One region of the Streptomyces sp. NPDC090083 genome, then DNA from elsewhere that is predicted to be linked to it. Evidence: riboswitches for the same ligand, from Rfam matches in the RefSeq annotation. Region 1 holds a riboswitch; each other region holds the start of a gene.
The links. Region 1 has a riboswitch for cyclic di-AMP ahead of ACIPTO_RS36945 (NlpC/P60 family protein). Riboswitches for the same ligand answer to the same signal wherever they lie in the genome.
Positions count from the first base shown of each region.

Region 2: it holds a riboswitch for cyclic di-AMP, as region 1 does, so the genes downstream of both, ACIPTO_RS37635 (C40 family peptidase) here and ACIPTO_RS36945 (NlpC/P60 family protein) in region 1, are expected to answer to the same signal.
Region 3: it holds a riboswitch for cyclic di-AMP, as region 1 does, so the genes downstream of both, ACIPTO_RS39335 (transglycosylase SLT domain-containing protein) here and ACIPTO_RS36945 (NlpC/P60 family protein) in region 1, are expected to answer to the same signal.
Region 4: it holds a riboswitch for cyclic di-AMP, as region 1 does, so the genes downstream of both, ACIPTO_RS08130 (transglycosylase family protein) here and ACIPTO_RS36945 (NlpC/P60 family protein) in region 1, are expected to answer to the same signal.

Region 1 is NZ_JBIVED010000014.1:197,385-200,663, reverse strand. It holds gene ACIPTO_RS36950 (DUF1996 domain-containing protein) at 1-1,079, opposite strand, end outside; cyclic di-AMP (ydaO/yuaA leader) riboswitch at 1,415-1,588, shown strand; gene ACIPTO_RS36945 (NlpC/P60 family protein) at 1,597-3,279, shown strand, end outside.
Region 2 is NZ_JBIVED010000015.1:71,739-75,017, reverse strand. It holds gene ACIPTO_RS37645 (helix-turn-helix transcriptional regulator) at 1-758, opposite strand, end outside; gene ACIPTO_RS37640 (ATP-binding protein) at 971-1,429, shown strand; gene ACIPTO_RS37635 (C40 family peptidase) at 1,513-1,986, opposite strand; cyclic di-AMP (ydaO/yuaA leader) riboswitch at 1,990-2,169, opposite strand; gene ACIPTO_RS37630 (hypothetical protein) at 2,509-2,817, opposite strand; gene ACIPTO_RS37625 (ATP-dependent Clp protease proteolytic subunit) at 2,825-3,279, opposite strand, start outside.
Region 3 is NZ_JBIVED010000016.1:173,418-176,696, forward strand. It holds gene ACIPTO_RS39330 (CocE/NonD family hydrolase) at 1-1,664, shown strand, start outside; cyclic di-AMP (ydaO/yuaA leader) riboswitch at 1,896-2,098, shown strand; gene ACIPTO_RS39335 (transglycosylase SLT domain-containing protein) at 2,102-2,575, shown strand; gene ACIPTO_RS39340 (HAD family hydrolase) at 2,653-3,279, opposite strand, start outside.
Region 4 is NZ_JBIVED010000002.1:518,655-521,933, forward strand. It holds gene ACIPTO_RS08120 (cytochrome P450) at 1-513, shown strand, start outside; gene ACIPTO_RS08125 (transglycosylase family protein) at 748-1,734, shown strand; cyclic di-AMP (ydaO/yuaA leader) riboswitch at 1,928-2,096, shown strand; gene ACIPTO_RS08130 (transglycosylase family protein) at 2,101-2,802, shown strand; gene eno (phosphopyruvate hydratase) at 3,135-3,279, shown strand, end outside.

The DNA.
Region 1 (3,279 bases):
TCCTCGAACCCGGTGCAGCTCCAGGAGGCGTTGGCGTTGGCCGGACCGTTCACGAAGGCCTTGGCGTCACCGGTGATGATGCGCAGCAGGCGCGGCATCGCGACGACCTTGCTCTTCGGGTTGCCCACGAACGTCAGCGTGGCCGCCTTGGCCGTGACGATCTGACCGGAGTTGCCCTCGGTGCCGCCGCCGGGCTTGTCGGCGTCGCGCTCCTGCTTGCCGTTCTGGAGGCGCAGCACGGGCCAGTAGTACGTGGACCTGTCGCCCTGGTTCTCGCAGCTCGTCTTCGCCTTCGCCAGGTCGTCGTCGCTGGCGAACGCGTTGTTGGACTGGTTGCCCACGTAGTCGTGGAAGTGGTGAGCGCCGTTGGTCACTCCGGGAGCGACGATCACGTTGTCGGAGTTGAACAGACCGTTCTCGTTCACCCCGCAGGCGGTGACGAACGTGCCGCGGGAGGCGTCGGCCTGGTCCTGCGCCGCGTTCACGTTGGGCTGTACGGAGGTGATGTCCGCGTAGTCCGAGGCGACGGGCCCGTTGGTGGACTGCTGGTTGCCCTGCTGGCCCTGACCGGGCTGACCGCTCTGGTCGCCCGCGCTGCCGGTGGCGTCACCGCTGCCGTCGCCGTTGCCGTCGCCGCTCTGGTCGTCGGACTTCGTGGGCGCGATCAGCGTGCAGCCGGCGAGCGCGTCGAGTCCCTCCGGACGGTCGCCGACGCGCGCGATGGCGTCGTTGATCCGGGCGATCGTCGCGGACCGCTTCTCCTTCAGCGGATTCATGATCGCGTTGTCGGCGAAGGAGGCGTCCTGGCGGATGGACTCGGTGGAGTCCTTGAGCTTCTGGTACGCCTCGGTTATCTGCTGGTCCAGAAGCGCGAGTTGGTTGTCGACCTCGGTCTTCGCCGCGTCGGGCACCGTCGTCAACTGGGTCCCGACGTCCGGGCAGTCGATCGTCGCACCGTCCGATGCCGCGTCGGGAGAGGCTTGCTTGGTCGTGTCACCGCCCCAGCCCTCGGACGCCGACGCGTAGACGTTCGCCGCCACCAGTCCTCCGCCGCCCAGCATCAGGGCGACTGCTGCCATCGTCGCGCGTCGTGCGCCCGTGGGGCGTCTGCGCGTGTTGCGTGCCAAGGAAGTTGCTCCTACACGTATCGGTCGGCCCGGCTCGTCCCGGCATGGAAATCCCCCGCACCAATACGCAACCGCGTCCCGGTGTGTTCAACCGTCCCAAAAATTCATAGCGACCTCTTATGGAGCTCCCTGCGCGGTGGGCCCAGGAGCCCTCGTCCCGCCCAGGAGGAGGTAAAGGTCACAAATACGTATCGGACATATCGCGCTTCAACCTTCACACGAGGCACACACGTTGGCTAGGTTGACGCCCAGGCCGTACGACCAACACCGGCGATCAGCGCCGGGCCGCGCGGCTCGCGTTGAATCCGGTGCGTCGCTCGCGACAGCCGGAGCCGGGGACCCAACCGACTTGGGGTGAATCGGCCCAACTGCCCTTCTGGGCAAGGGCCGTAGGGCACACCTTCCGTGATCGACCGCCCGAACCCGACAGCTAACCCGGTAAGCGCGTTACGGAAGGAGCACGTCTGCCATGCCGGCAGAACGAAGTACGCGCACCGGAGGCAGTGGCCCCACCGTGGACGACCGACCCAGCCGTGACGAAGTCCAGCGGCGGATCAACTCCCTTTACGACAGGGCCGAGACGGCCACCGGGAACTACAACGCCACCCGTGCGATGTCCGGAGGTCCGCGCAAGCGGGTCGAACCCCGGTCCGGCGCTTCACGTCCTTCCGACCCCGCCCTCGACGCCGCCACCCGGCAGCTGTTCGACCGGGCGCGGGCCAAAGTCGGCCCGACCGTACCGGCGATCCTGCCGCCCGGCAGGAATCCGGCCCGTCCGGCGGCGGCCCGTTCCGAGCGGTCCGAGCGACGCCCCGAGGGCGACGGCCGCGGGCGGGCACCCGAAGCGCAGTCCGGACGTGCCGTCGCCGAGCTGACCGCGGGAACCTCCGTACCGGGACCGGGCATCGCCGGCCGGCAACTCGCCGCGCCCGTCGCCGAGTCCACCGCCCGGCCGGTCGCCGAGCTGCTGCCCGCCGCTCCGCAGGCGCCTCAAGCGCCCCAGGCACAGGCGCCTCAGGCCCAGGTGCCGCAGATGCCGCAGGCTCCGCAGCTGCCTCAGCCGACCATGCTGGACCTGCCGGCCGTGCCCGCCGTCGAGATGACACCCGCACCGACCTTCACGCAGCCCCAGCCGCAGCAGTTCGCCCCGGCACCGGCACCGGCGTTCGACCCGCTCACCGCGGACCTGAATCTGCTCCCGTCCATCGCCGCGCCGCGCGCCGAACCGGCCGCCCCCGCGCTGGCCACCTGGCCCCCCGCCGCCGAGTCCAACTGGCCTGCCCCTGAGCCGACTTGGTCGACCGGGCAGACACCGGTGATCCCCGAGCAGCCGACGTGGTCGACCGGCCAGATGCCGATCGTCGCCGCTCCGGAGACCCCCTGGTCCAGCGGTCAGATGCCGATGGTGGCCGAGCAGCAGCAGCTCTGGTCCACGGGCCAGTTGCCCGCCATACCCCAGCAACAGACCTGGTCCACCGGGCAGATGCCGATCGTGGCCCAGCAACAGGCCGCCTCCACAGGGCAGATGCCGGTCGTGTCCCAACAACAAGCCGCGCCCACCGGCCAGATGCCCGTCGCACCCGAGCAACAGCCGTGGGCCACAGGCCAGATGCCCGTCGTGGCCGCGCCGCAGCCGACGTGGTCGACCGGCCAGACGCCGATCGTGACCGCCCCGGAAGCACCCTGGCCCACCGGGCAGACGCCCATGGCGCCCGAGCAACAGGCCTGGTCCGCGCCGCAGATGCCCGCCATGCCCGAGCAACAGCTCTGGTCGACCGGCCAGTTGCCCCTGATCCCGGAGCAGCCGGCCGCGTACCCGACGCCCCCGCAGGACTGGCGTCCTCCGCAGCAGGAGTGGCAGCCGATCCCGCCCGCCGCCGAGGTCTCCTTCGCCGCGGCCCCGCTCCTCGCGCCCGAGGTCACCGCGGCCGCCGTTCCGGCCATGACCCCGGAGATCATCCTCCCGGAGGCTCCGGCCATGAGCCCGACGGTCGCCGCGCCCGTGCCCGTCGCACCGGACGCGGGCACGCAGAGCAAGACCGCCACGGCGCTCGCCTTCGCCCGCGCCCAGATCGGCAGGCCCTGCCTGTGGGGCGCGGCCGGACCCGACGCGTACGACTGCTCCAGCCTCACCCAGGCCGCCTGGAAGGCC
Region 2 (3,279 bases), on a different contig from region 1:
TCGAGGTAGAGGCTACTCGTCAAGTGGTCGAGAACAACCACGTCCAGATCAGAAGTGCTCGGAAAGGAGAAGATAACGAAAGGCCCGGTGATGCCGATGTGCGCCCCCGCGGCGAACGGCAGTACCTGGAGCCGGACTTGGGGCAGCCGCGCCGCCTCCACCAGCCGGTCCAGCTGACGCGCCATCACTCCGGGACCGCCCACCTCCCGGCGCAGCACCGCCTCGTCCAGGACCACGCTCAGCTCCAGCGGCGGATCCGCGCGCAGCACGTCCTGCCTGGCCAGCCGCACCTGCACCAGCGCGTCGAGCCGCTCGGGGCCGTCGTTGTCGGGGCCTCCCACGGCGGCCCGGGTCACCGCGCGGGCGTACTCCGGCGTCTGCAGCAGGCCGGGGACCACCGAGGTCTCCAGGGTGCGGAGCGTGCAGGCCTGTGACTCCAGACTGATGAAGTCCCGGTAGGCGGGCGGCAGTACACCCCGGTAGGCGTGCCACCAGTGGTGCCGGCCGCCGCCCTCCTCGGAGCCCGCGAGGACGAGGAGCATGTCCCGAAGCTGTGGGTCGGCGACCTGATAGGCGTCCAGAAGTAACCTGACGTCAGGCGGTTTCACGCCACTGGCTCCGGTCTCGATCCGGCTCACCTTCGACTGGTGCCAGCCGACGAGCCGGGCCGCCTCTCCGCTGGTGAGCCCCGCCTCCGCACGCAACGCGCGCAGTTCGGCGCCCAGTTTCCGGCGCCGCACCGCGGGACCGTACTGCATGGGTTTCTCCTTACTCCTTCCGAGCCGCCCAAATACGGTCTGGGGTCGCAGAGTTCACCGCTTCGAGCGACAGATATATGCATATCTTGGTGGATCGGCACCGTTACCGCCGAGGTAATGGCAGTCTGGCGAAGAAGCACCAGTCCGGGACCGTACTCGAACCATCCGCGCTGTGACGGACATCGGTCCCGCGGGAAAGGGACGACCGCGCCATGGCAGACCATCTGGAAGCATCCGTCACTCTGCCGAGCGATCCGGCCTCGGTGTCCGCCGCCCGCACCTACGTCGTCGGAACCCTGGCCGAATGGGGACTGCCTGCGGACACGGAGGCCGCCGACACCATCCGTCTCATCGTGTCGGAACTCGCCACCAACGCCGTCCAGCACACCTTCGGCCAGTCACCCACCTTCACGGTGGACATCGAGCTGGAGCGTGACGAACAGCTGCGCATCGGGGTCACCGACAGCCATCCCCGCTTCCCTAAACGACTGCCGGCCGCCGTCCAGCAGGACAACGGCCGGGGCATGGTGATCATCCGCTGGCTGACCGCGGAGTGCGGCGGCAAACTCTCCGTCCGGCCCACCCGGGAGGGCGGCAAGACCGTCTCCGTCGAGGTGCCCTGGACCGTACCGGCCCGGCCGGTGGGCGCCGCGGGCCAGCAGGAGCCGTAGGACCGCTCCCGGAACGCTGCGGACGCCCGAGGGGGTGGCGGACCGTCAGGTGGCCGCCACCCCCTCGGGAGACTCGGCGCGGGTCAGCTGACCCGGCCGTACCAGACGCTCTTGGTCCAGATCTTCTGCAGCCGCACCACGTCCCCGGTCTTCGGGGCGTGCCAGATCTTTCCCTTCCCGGCGTAGATGCCGACGTGGTAGACGCTGGAGCCCGAGTGGAAGAACACGAGATCCCCGGCCTTGCGGCTCTTGGCCGAGATGTGGTGGGTCTTGTTGTACTGCTGGGCAGCCGTACGAGGCAGCTTCTTGCCCGCCTTCTTGTACGAGTACAACGTGAGCCCGGAGCAGTCGAAGCGGCCCGGTCCGGTGGCCCCGTACCTGTACGGAGCGCCCTTCTTGGACGCCGCGACCTGGAGTGCCTTCGTCGCGGGTGTCGCGGCCGCTGCGTCGGATGCGACGCCCGGTATCACGACGGAACCGCCCACGGCGGCGATGGCGAAGGCCGAGGCCGTACCGGCCCTGACCATCAGCGACGGGACACGATTGAGCGCAGTCATGCGCAACCCTTCGTCAGCCGCCTGTGAAGGATGACCTGTCGGATTCGGGCTGGCGAAGTTGCCCGGCCGCTGACGCGGCTTCACCCCAAGGGCTGCTCGACCCGGTCATGGCGTGACCGTCCCGGCGACCCGTCGTGCTTGGGTCCTCCACTCCTGCCGATGCAATCCTGTCGACCTGTCATCCGGGCGGCGGCAGGACTCGGCGTCCGCCCGGATCGCCCCGCCGCTGCGGCGGGGTCTTGTCGTCAGACAGGGATCTTCACCTATGCATGTCCGAAAATCCCAACGGAACCGGGTATTTGTGGGGTTACTCACCACTCACCCGTTCGGGTGGACACCCCCGTGTTCGATCGGGTGTCGAGCGGCACGCACCCCTCGGACCAGCACCGGAACCCGTCAGGGAGCCCTCGGACCACGCGTGTTGCGCAACCCGGGAGGCCTCGCGGACGGAGGAGCGCCTACGCCGATCGGGGGTACGCCGTTCGGCTCGTTTCGCCTCCGCCCCGCACGGCTCCGCGTCCCTCAACTGTCGGAGGGTACGGGGATCGTGACGCGCGCCGTACGACGCTCCCCGTCCAGCACGCGCAGCGCACGGGCCAGTGTGGGGGCGTGCAGCTCGGCCTCGCCCCGCTGGTGCATCAGCGCCAGCGCGTCCCGCAGCTCGGCGGCCTTCGCCACGAGCGCCTGAGCGGCCCTCAGACCACGGTACGTGTCACCGTCGCGCGCCGGGTTGATCCGGCCCAGCAGGTCGGCCACATCCAGATAACGGTCGATCAACTCGCCCTCGGCACGCGTCAGTGCGGGCAACGGCGGCAGCTCCGGCGGCAGCATCGTCGGCTCACTCCCCGCCCGGCTCGGTGAGCGAGGTCGTGCGGGGGGCCACGATCCGGTCCACCAGTCCGTATTCCAGGGCCTGTCGGGCATCCAGGGTGCGTTCCCGCTCGATGTCGGCGCTGACCTGCTCCACCGTCCGGCCCGTGTGCAGGGCGAGCAGGGATTCGAGGCGGGACCGGGTGCGCGCCAACTCCGCCGCCTGGAGGGCGAGATCACTCGCCTGACCCTGGACCGGCTCCGGCAGCGAGGGCTGGTGGATCACCACCCGCGCACCCGGCAGTGCCGACCGCTTGCCCGGTGTGCCCGCCGCCAGCAGCACCGCCGCGGAGGAGCCGGCCCGGCCGAGGCAGACCGTCTCCACGTCGCAGCTGACGAACCGCAGGGTGTCGTAGATCGCCGACATCGCGGTGAACGATCCCCCGGGCGAGTTGATGTACAGCGCGATGTCCCGGTCGGGCG
Region 3 (3,279 bases), on a different contig from region 1:
GGTGCACCGGCAGGGTCGGCATGTTCGGCATCTCCTGGGGCGGCTTCAACTCCCTCCAGATCGCCGCCCTCGCCCCCGAACCCCTCAAGGCGATCGTCACCGTCTGCTCGACCGACGACCGCTACGACAACGACGTGCACTACATGGGCGGTTCGGCCCTCGCGGTCGACCTGCACGCCTGGGCGGCCACCATGCTCGCCTTCGTCGCCCGCCCGCCGGACCCCCAGTACGCGGGGCCGGCCTGGCGGGACCTGTGGCTGGAGCGCCTCGAACGGATCGACCCGTTCATCCACACCTGGCTCGCCCACCAACTCCGCGACGACTACTGGAAGCACGGCAGCGTCTGCGAGGACTACGGCGCGATCGACGCGGCCGTCCTCGCGGTCGGCGGCTGGCACGACCCGTACCGCGACACGGTCCTCCGGCTCGTCGCACATCTCCCGCCGGACCGCGTGCGCGGCCTGATCGGCCCCTGGTCGCACCAGTACCCCGACCGCGGCCTGCCGCCCGGCCCCGCGATCGGCTTCCTCCAGGAGACCCTCCGCTGGTGGGACCAGCACCTCAAGGGCATCGACACGGGCGTCATGACGGACCCCGTCCTGCGGGCCTACGTCAGCGACTCCCACCCACCGGCCACGGTCTACGACACCCTCCCGGGCCGTTGGGTCGGCGAACCCGCGTGGCCCTCGCCGCACGTGAAGACGACGACCTACGGCCTCCGGGGCGCCCCCGCGGTCGTCCGCTCGCCCATGCACACCGGGGTCGACGCGGGCCGGTTCTTCCCCTTCGGGAACGACGCCGACCTGCCGCCGGACCAGCGGGACGAGGACGCGCGGTCGGCGTGCTTCGAGTTCGAGGTGCCGGCCGAGACCTGGGTGCTGGGGCGGCCGAGGGTGCGGCTGCGGCTGACCTGCGAGGTGCCGCGCGGGCAGGTGGTCGCCCGGCTCTGCGACGTCGCCCCCGACGGCTCCTCGACCCTGGTCACCCGGGGTGTGCTCAACCTGTCGGCGCGGCACGGGCGGGACCGGGCGGTGCCGTGGACGCCGGGTACCGCCGAGGACGTCACCTTCGAGCTGAACGGCATCGGGCACGCGTTCCCGCCCGGTCACCGGATCCGGCTCGCGGTGTCGTCGGCGTACTGGCCGTGGATCTGGCCGCAGCCGGAGTCCGCGGCGGGCTTCACGCTGGACCCCGAGGGCAGTGCGCTCGAACTCCCGGTGCGGGAGCAGGAGTTGACGGAGACCGTGCACTTCGAGGAACCGGAGGAGGCGGAGCCGCTCGGGGTCAACTACCCGGCCACGCTGGACGAACCGCGGCCCGAGCGGCTGGTCGTGCGGGATGTGGCGAAGGGCGAGTGGCGGCTCGAAGTGGACCCCCGGTACGGCGGTACGCGCGTGTATCCGGACGGGCTGGAGTTCACCGAGGACGCGGTGGAGGCGTACACGATCGACGCGTCCGATCCGCTGTCCGCGCGCACCCGCTCGGAGTGGTCGATCCGGCTGCACCGGCCGGAGCTGGGCTGGGACACGAGGGTGCGGACCCGGTCGGAGATCACGTGCGACGAAACGGACTTTCTCACCTCGAATGAGGTCATCTGCACCGAGGGCGAAGAAGTGATCTTCCATCGCACGTGGGAGAAAAGGATTCCGAGAACTGCCAGTTGAGGTTGAATGCCCGATTTGCCGTTCTTCACCTCGCCGTGAGTTGGGTCACGCGTTTCTGTGCGCGGCCTGTGTCCCGGCCTGCCCGCGTTTCTCCTTGCGGCGATGGACAGTTGACCCTTGGCTCACGCAAAGGATCAAGTGCCCCATACGCCTCAGACCAAGGTCAATAGGGGTGAGGTGTGATTCCGCCACTTGTTCCGGACATGTGCTCTCGCATAGTTTCCCGGCCTGTCGAGCGGAACGCCGAATCCTGCCGCCGCCCGGCATCCCAGTCACGAACTTCTCGCACGGCAGGAGCGGGGGAACCAGGTAAGTCGCCGGACCGGTCACGCGACCGGGACGGCTAGGGGTTAAGCCACGTCCGCAAGGGCGCGGCCGGGCACCTCCCAGCCCGAACCCGACAGCTCACCTCGCAGGCGACGGAGAGGAACCTCGTCATGCCTGCAACCGCTCAGTCCCGCCGTGCCCGCCTCGTCCGCCGCGTCGTCGTCGCCGGCACCGGTGCGGCGATCCTGGCCCTGCCGATCGTCGGCGCCACCACCGCGTCCGCGGCCACCACGTCGACCACCTCCACCACGGTCGCCGGGTACCCCAACACCCTCGACGGCTGGATCCGCGAGTCCCTCGCGATCATGGCGCAGAAGGGGATTCCGGGTACGTACAACGGGATCTACCGCAACGTGATCCGTGAGTCGTCCGGCAACCAGTACGCGATCAACAACTGGGACTCCAACGCGGCGGCCGGCACGCCGTCGAAGGGTCTGCTCCAGGTGATCGACCCGACGTTCAACGCGTACCACGTGGCCGGGACGTCGTTCGACCCGTACGACCCGGTCGCGAACATCACGGCCGCGTGCAACTACGCCGCGGCGGTCTACGGCTCCATCGACAACGTGTACGGCGCCTACTAGGACCGTCGGGCCGGCCACGGCGGGTCGTCGTCACAGCCCCGCGCCCCTGAACGTGCCCCTGCGGGGCCGTTCAGGGCTCAGCCGAGCAGTCTTTCCAGCACCACCGCGATGCCGTCGTCCTCGTTCGAGGACGTCACCTCGTCGGCCACCGCCTTGAGTTCGGGGTGGGCGTTGGCCATGGCCACTCCGTGGGCCGCCCAGTCGAACATCGGGATGTCGTTCGGCATGTCGCCGAAGGCGATGGTGTCGGCGGGGCTCAGGCCCAGGTGCCGGGCGGCCAGGGCCAGGCCCGTCGCCTTGGTGATGCCGAGTGGCTGGAGTTCGACGGTGCCGGGTCCTGACATGGTGACCGACGCCAGGGAACCCACCACCGAGCGGGCCGTGGCCGCCAACTCGTCGTCCGCCAGGTCCGGGTGACGGAGCAGCACCTTGCTGATGGGTTCGCACCAGAGGTCGTCCCGCCGGCCCACCCGCACCGCGGGGAGCGTGGGGTGCGGCATCAGATAGCCGGGCTCGATGAGCGTGAGGCCGTCGACGCCGTCCTGGTCGACCGCCGCGTACACCTGGCCCACTTCCGCCTCGATCTTGCCGAGCGCCGTCTCCGCCAACTCCCGGTCCAGGGTGACCGACCAGAGCAGACGGTCCGCGCCGGCGTCGTACAACTGCGCGCCCTGTCCGCACACCGCGAGGCCCTTGGAGCCGAG
Region 4 (3,279 bases), on a different contig from region 1:
GGCAACGGCACCTACGCACTCCTCACCCACCCCGAGCAGCGCGCTCTCCTGGAGAAGTCCCTGGCGGCGGGGGAGCGGGGCCTCCTGGAGACCGGTGTGGAGGAACTCCTGCGCTACGACGGCCCGGTGGAGCTGGCCACCTGGCGGTTCGCCACCCGGCCGCTCACCCTCGGCGGGAAGGACATCGCGGCCGGCGACCCGGTGCTGGTCGTGCTCGCCGCCGCGGACCGCGATCCCGAGCGGTTCGCCGACCCGGACGTCCTCGATCTCGGACGGCGTGACAATCAACACCTCGGCTACGGCCACGGCATCCACTACTGCCTCGGCGCCCCGCTCGCCCGCCTGGAGGGGCAGACCGCGTTGGCCACCCTCCTCACCCGCCTCCCGGACCTCCAACTCGCGGGAGATCCAGCCGACTTGCGCTGGCGCGGCGGCCTCATCATGCGCGGACTGCGCACGCTGCCGGTGGAGTTCACCCCGGAGCGCTCCCGAACGGCCGGCCGGACCGCGTGACCCCCTCTCGGACCCGGCCCGCCGCCCCGTCGTCCGGCCCCCTCAACCCCCTGATCCCGCCCGCTAAACCCGAAAGTGACACTTCTTCAACTCTGTGATCTTCACGTGATCTCCGTGGCATTAACTTGTGACAAGTGATCGACTGTGGATACGTTCACCTACCAGCGCGGCGACCTGTTCGAGCTCGACCCCCTCCGCCGCGCGGTCCCCCGCTGTCACGCGAAAGGTCTCCGCATGCTCTCCGGGAACGGTCGTCACCGTCGCCCCCGCCAGGCTCCGGCTCTCCTCGTCGCGGCCGGGGTGACCGGCTCCGCCATCGCGATCCCGCTGCTCGGCGCCGCCTCCGCGAACGCGGCCGACGGCACCACCTGGGACAAGGTGGCCAACTGCGAGAGCGGCGGCTCCTGGAGCGAGAACAGTGGCAACGCCTACTACGGCGGCCTGCAGATGTCCCTGGACGACTGGGACAAGTACGGCGGCCTCGCGTACGCCCCGAGCCCCGACCTGGCCAGCCGCTCCCAGCAGATAGCCGTCGCCGAGAAGATCCTCGACGCCGAGGGCACCACCCCCTGGCTCACCTGTGCGCTGCTCTCCGGTCTCACCGCGGACTCGGGTTCGACGGACGTCGACACGGGTGTCGCGAGCGACTCCCCGTCGGCCGGTGCGACGGACTCCGGCGGCGACTCCGACTCCTCCGATTCCTCGGGCACTTCCGCTTCGTCCGGGTTGTCCGACTCGGGCACCACGGATTCGTCGGCCGCGGGTTCTTCGGGTTCCTCGGGTTCGTCCGACTCCTCGGCGAGCCCCTCGCCCACCGCGACGGACAAGTCGAACAACCCCGCCAAGTCCGACAAGTCCGCCAGCCCTTCGAAGAGTGGCGACCCGGTCGAGGCCTCTCCAAAACTCGACGAATCGGACAACTCGGCCCAGGCGGCGAGCAAGTCGAGCCTCGTCGACACCGGCGCGCTCGACGGCACGGGCAACGCGGCCGAGCAGCAGACCGTCGGGAAGCACCGCGGGGCGAGCGCCGAGGAGAGCGTGACGCCGCAGACGTACACCGTCCGCGCCGGCGACTCCCTCGCGTCCATCGCCGACTCCCTTGGCCTCGACGGCGGATGGCGTGCGCTGTACGCCGAGAACAGGAAGCTGATCGGCGCCGACCCGACCCGGATCGCCGCCGGTCAGACGCTGGACGTCGGGGCGGAAACGGGCGGAAAGTAGCAGGAAAACAGCGGGAGTTCACGTCACGCTTCGCGGCGAATGTCCGGTTTGGTGAAAGTGTGGGATGAGTCTCAGAAGCCCTGATCGTCTTTGAAATCCCGCGGATTCTCTGTCTACGGTCAAGGCCGCTCGTCACCACGAGCCCCGGCTGCCGCACACGCCGAGTCCTGCCAGCGGCCTCCGGGAACAGTCGTCGCGTCAAGCGCCGTAGGCAGGAGCGGGGGACCCAAGGTAAGTGCCGGGCCCGGCAGTTGATGCCGGGTGCGGCTTGGGGTGAAGTCGTGCGCCGGGAGGCGCGCGGCCGGGCAACTCACACGGCCCGAACCCGACAGCTCACCTCGCAGGCGTCGGTGAGGGGATCTCCGCATGCTGTTTTCCAGCAAGGGCAAGCACCGTCGTCCTTCCAAGGCCACCCGTGTCGCCACGCTCGCCGGTGTCACCGGTGTCGCCATCGCCGCCCCGCTGATGGCGAGCGGCAGCGCCTCCGCCGCCACCGCCTCCGAGTGGGACGCGGTCGCCCAGTGCGAGTCCGGCGGCAACTGGTCCATCAACACCGGCAACGGCTACTACGGCGGTATCCAGTTCTCCGCCTCGACGTGGGCCGCGTACGGCGGCACCGCCTACGCCTCCACCGCGAACCTGGCCACCAAGGCCCAGCAGATAGCCATCGGCGAGAAGGTCCTCGCGGCCCAGGGCAAGGGCGCCTGGCCCACCTGCGGCACCGGCCTGTCGAGCGCCACCTACTCGGGCGGCAGCTCCTCCGGCTCCAGCAGCTCGAACAGCGGCAGCTCGTCGAGCGGCAGCTCCACCAGCGAGCGCTCCAGCAGTGACACGACCGCCTCCCGCTCCGCCGAGCGCCCGGCGGCCAAGAAGACCGTCACCACCCCGACCGGCAAGAAGGTCAAGAAGGGCGACGGCGAGTACAAGGTCGTCAAGGGCGACACCCTCAGCTCCATCGCCGAGAAGCACAAGGTGAAGGGCGGCTGGCAGCAGCTGTTCAAGCTGAACAAGGACATCATCGACGACGCCGACGTCATCTTCCCGGGCCAGCAGCTCCACCTGAAGTGACCTACGCGGCTCGTAGCCGAACCACAGTCCCCTCACAGCCGTGGTGTCCATCATGAAGACCCCGTGAGGGTCACCCCCGTCCCCCACGGGCTCCCCGCCCCGGTGCGTGTTCCCCCGTACGCACCGGGGCGGGGCTTTTTCACGTCCCCGGCGGGCCGTGCCCGGCCGGCCGCCCGCCGCTTGCCGGGACTTTTTGTTCCGTTCGGAAACAATTTACTCTCGGTTCTGTCCATCAGGCGGCCGACCGGATGGCCAATCGCCCGGAGCCGGTTAGGCTCGTCTCGCAGAGCCGCTGCGGTACTGCCGTAGCCGCGTCAGATCCCAAGAAGGAGATGCTCGTGCCGTCCATCGACGTCGTCGTAGCCCGGGAAATCCTGGACTCCCGAGGCAACCCCACGGTCGAGGTCGAGGTCGGCCTCGACGACGGCAGCACGGGTCGTGCCGCCGTTCCGTCCGGCGCCTCCACGGGTGCCTTCG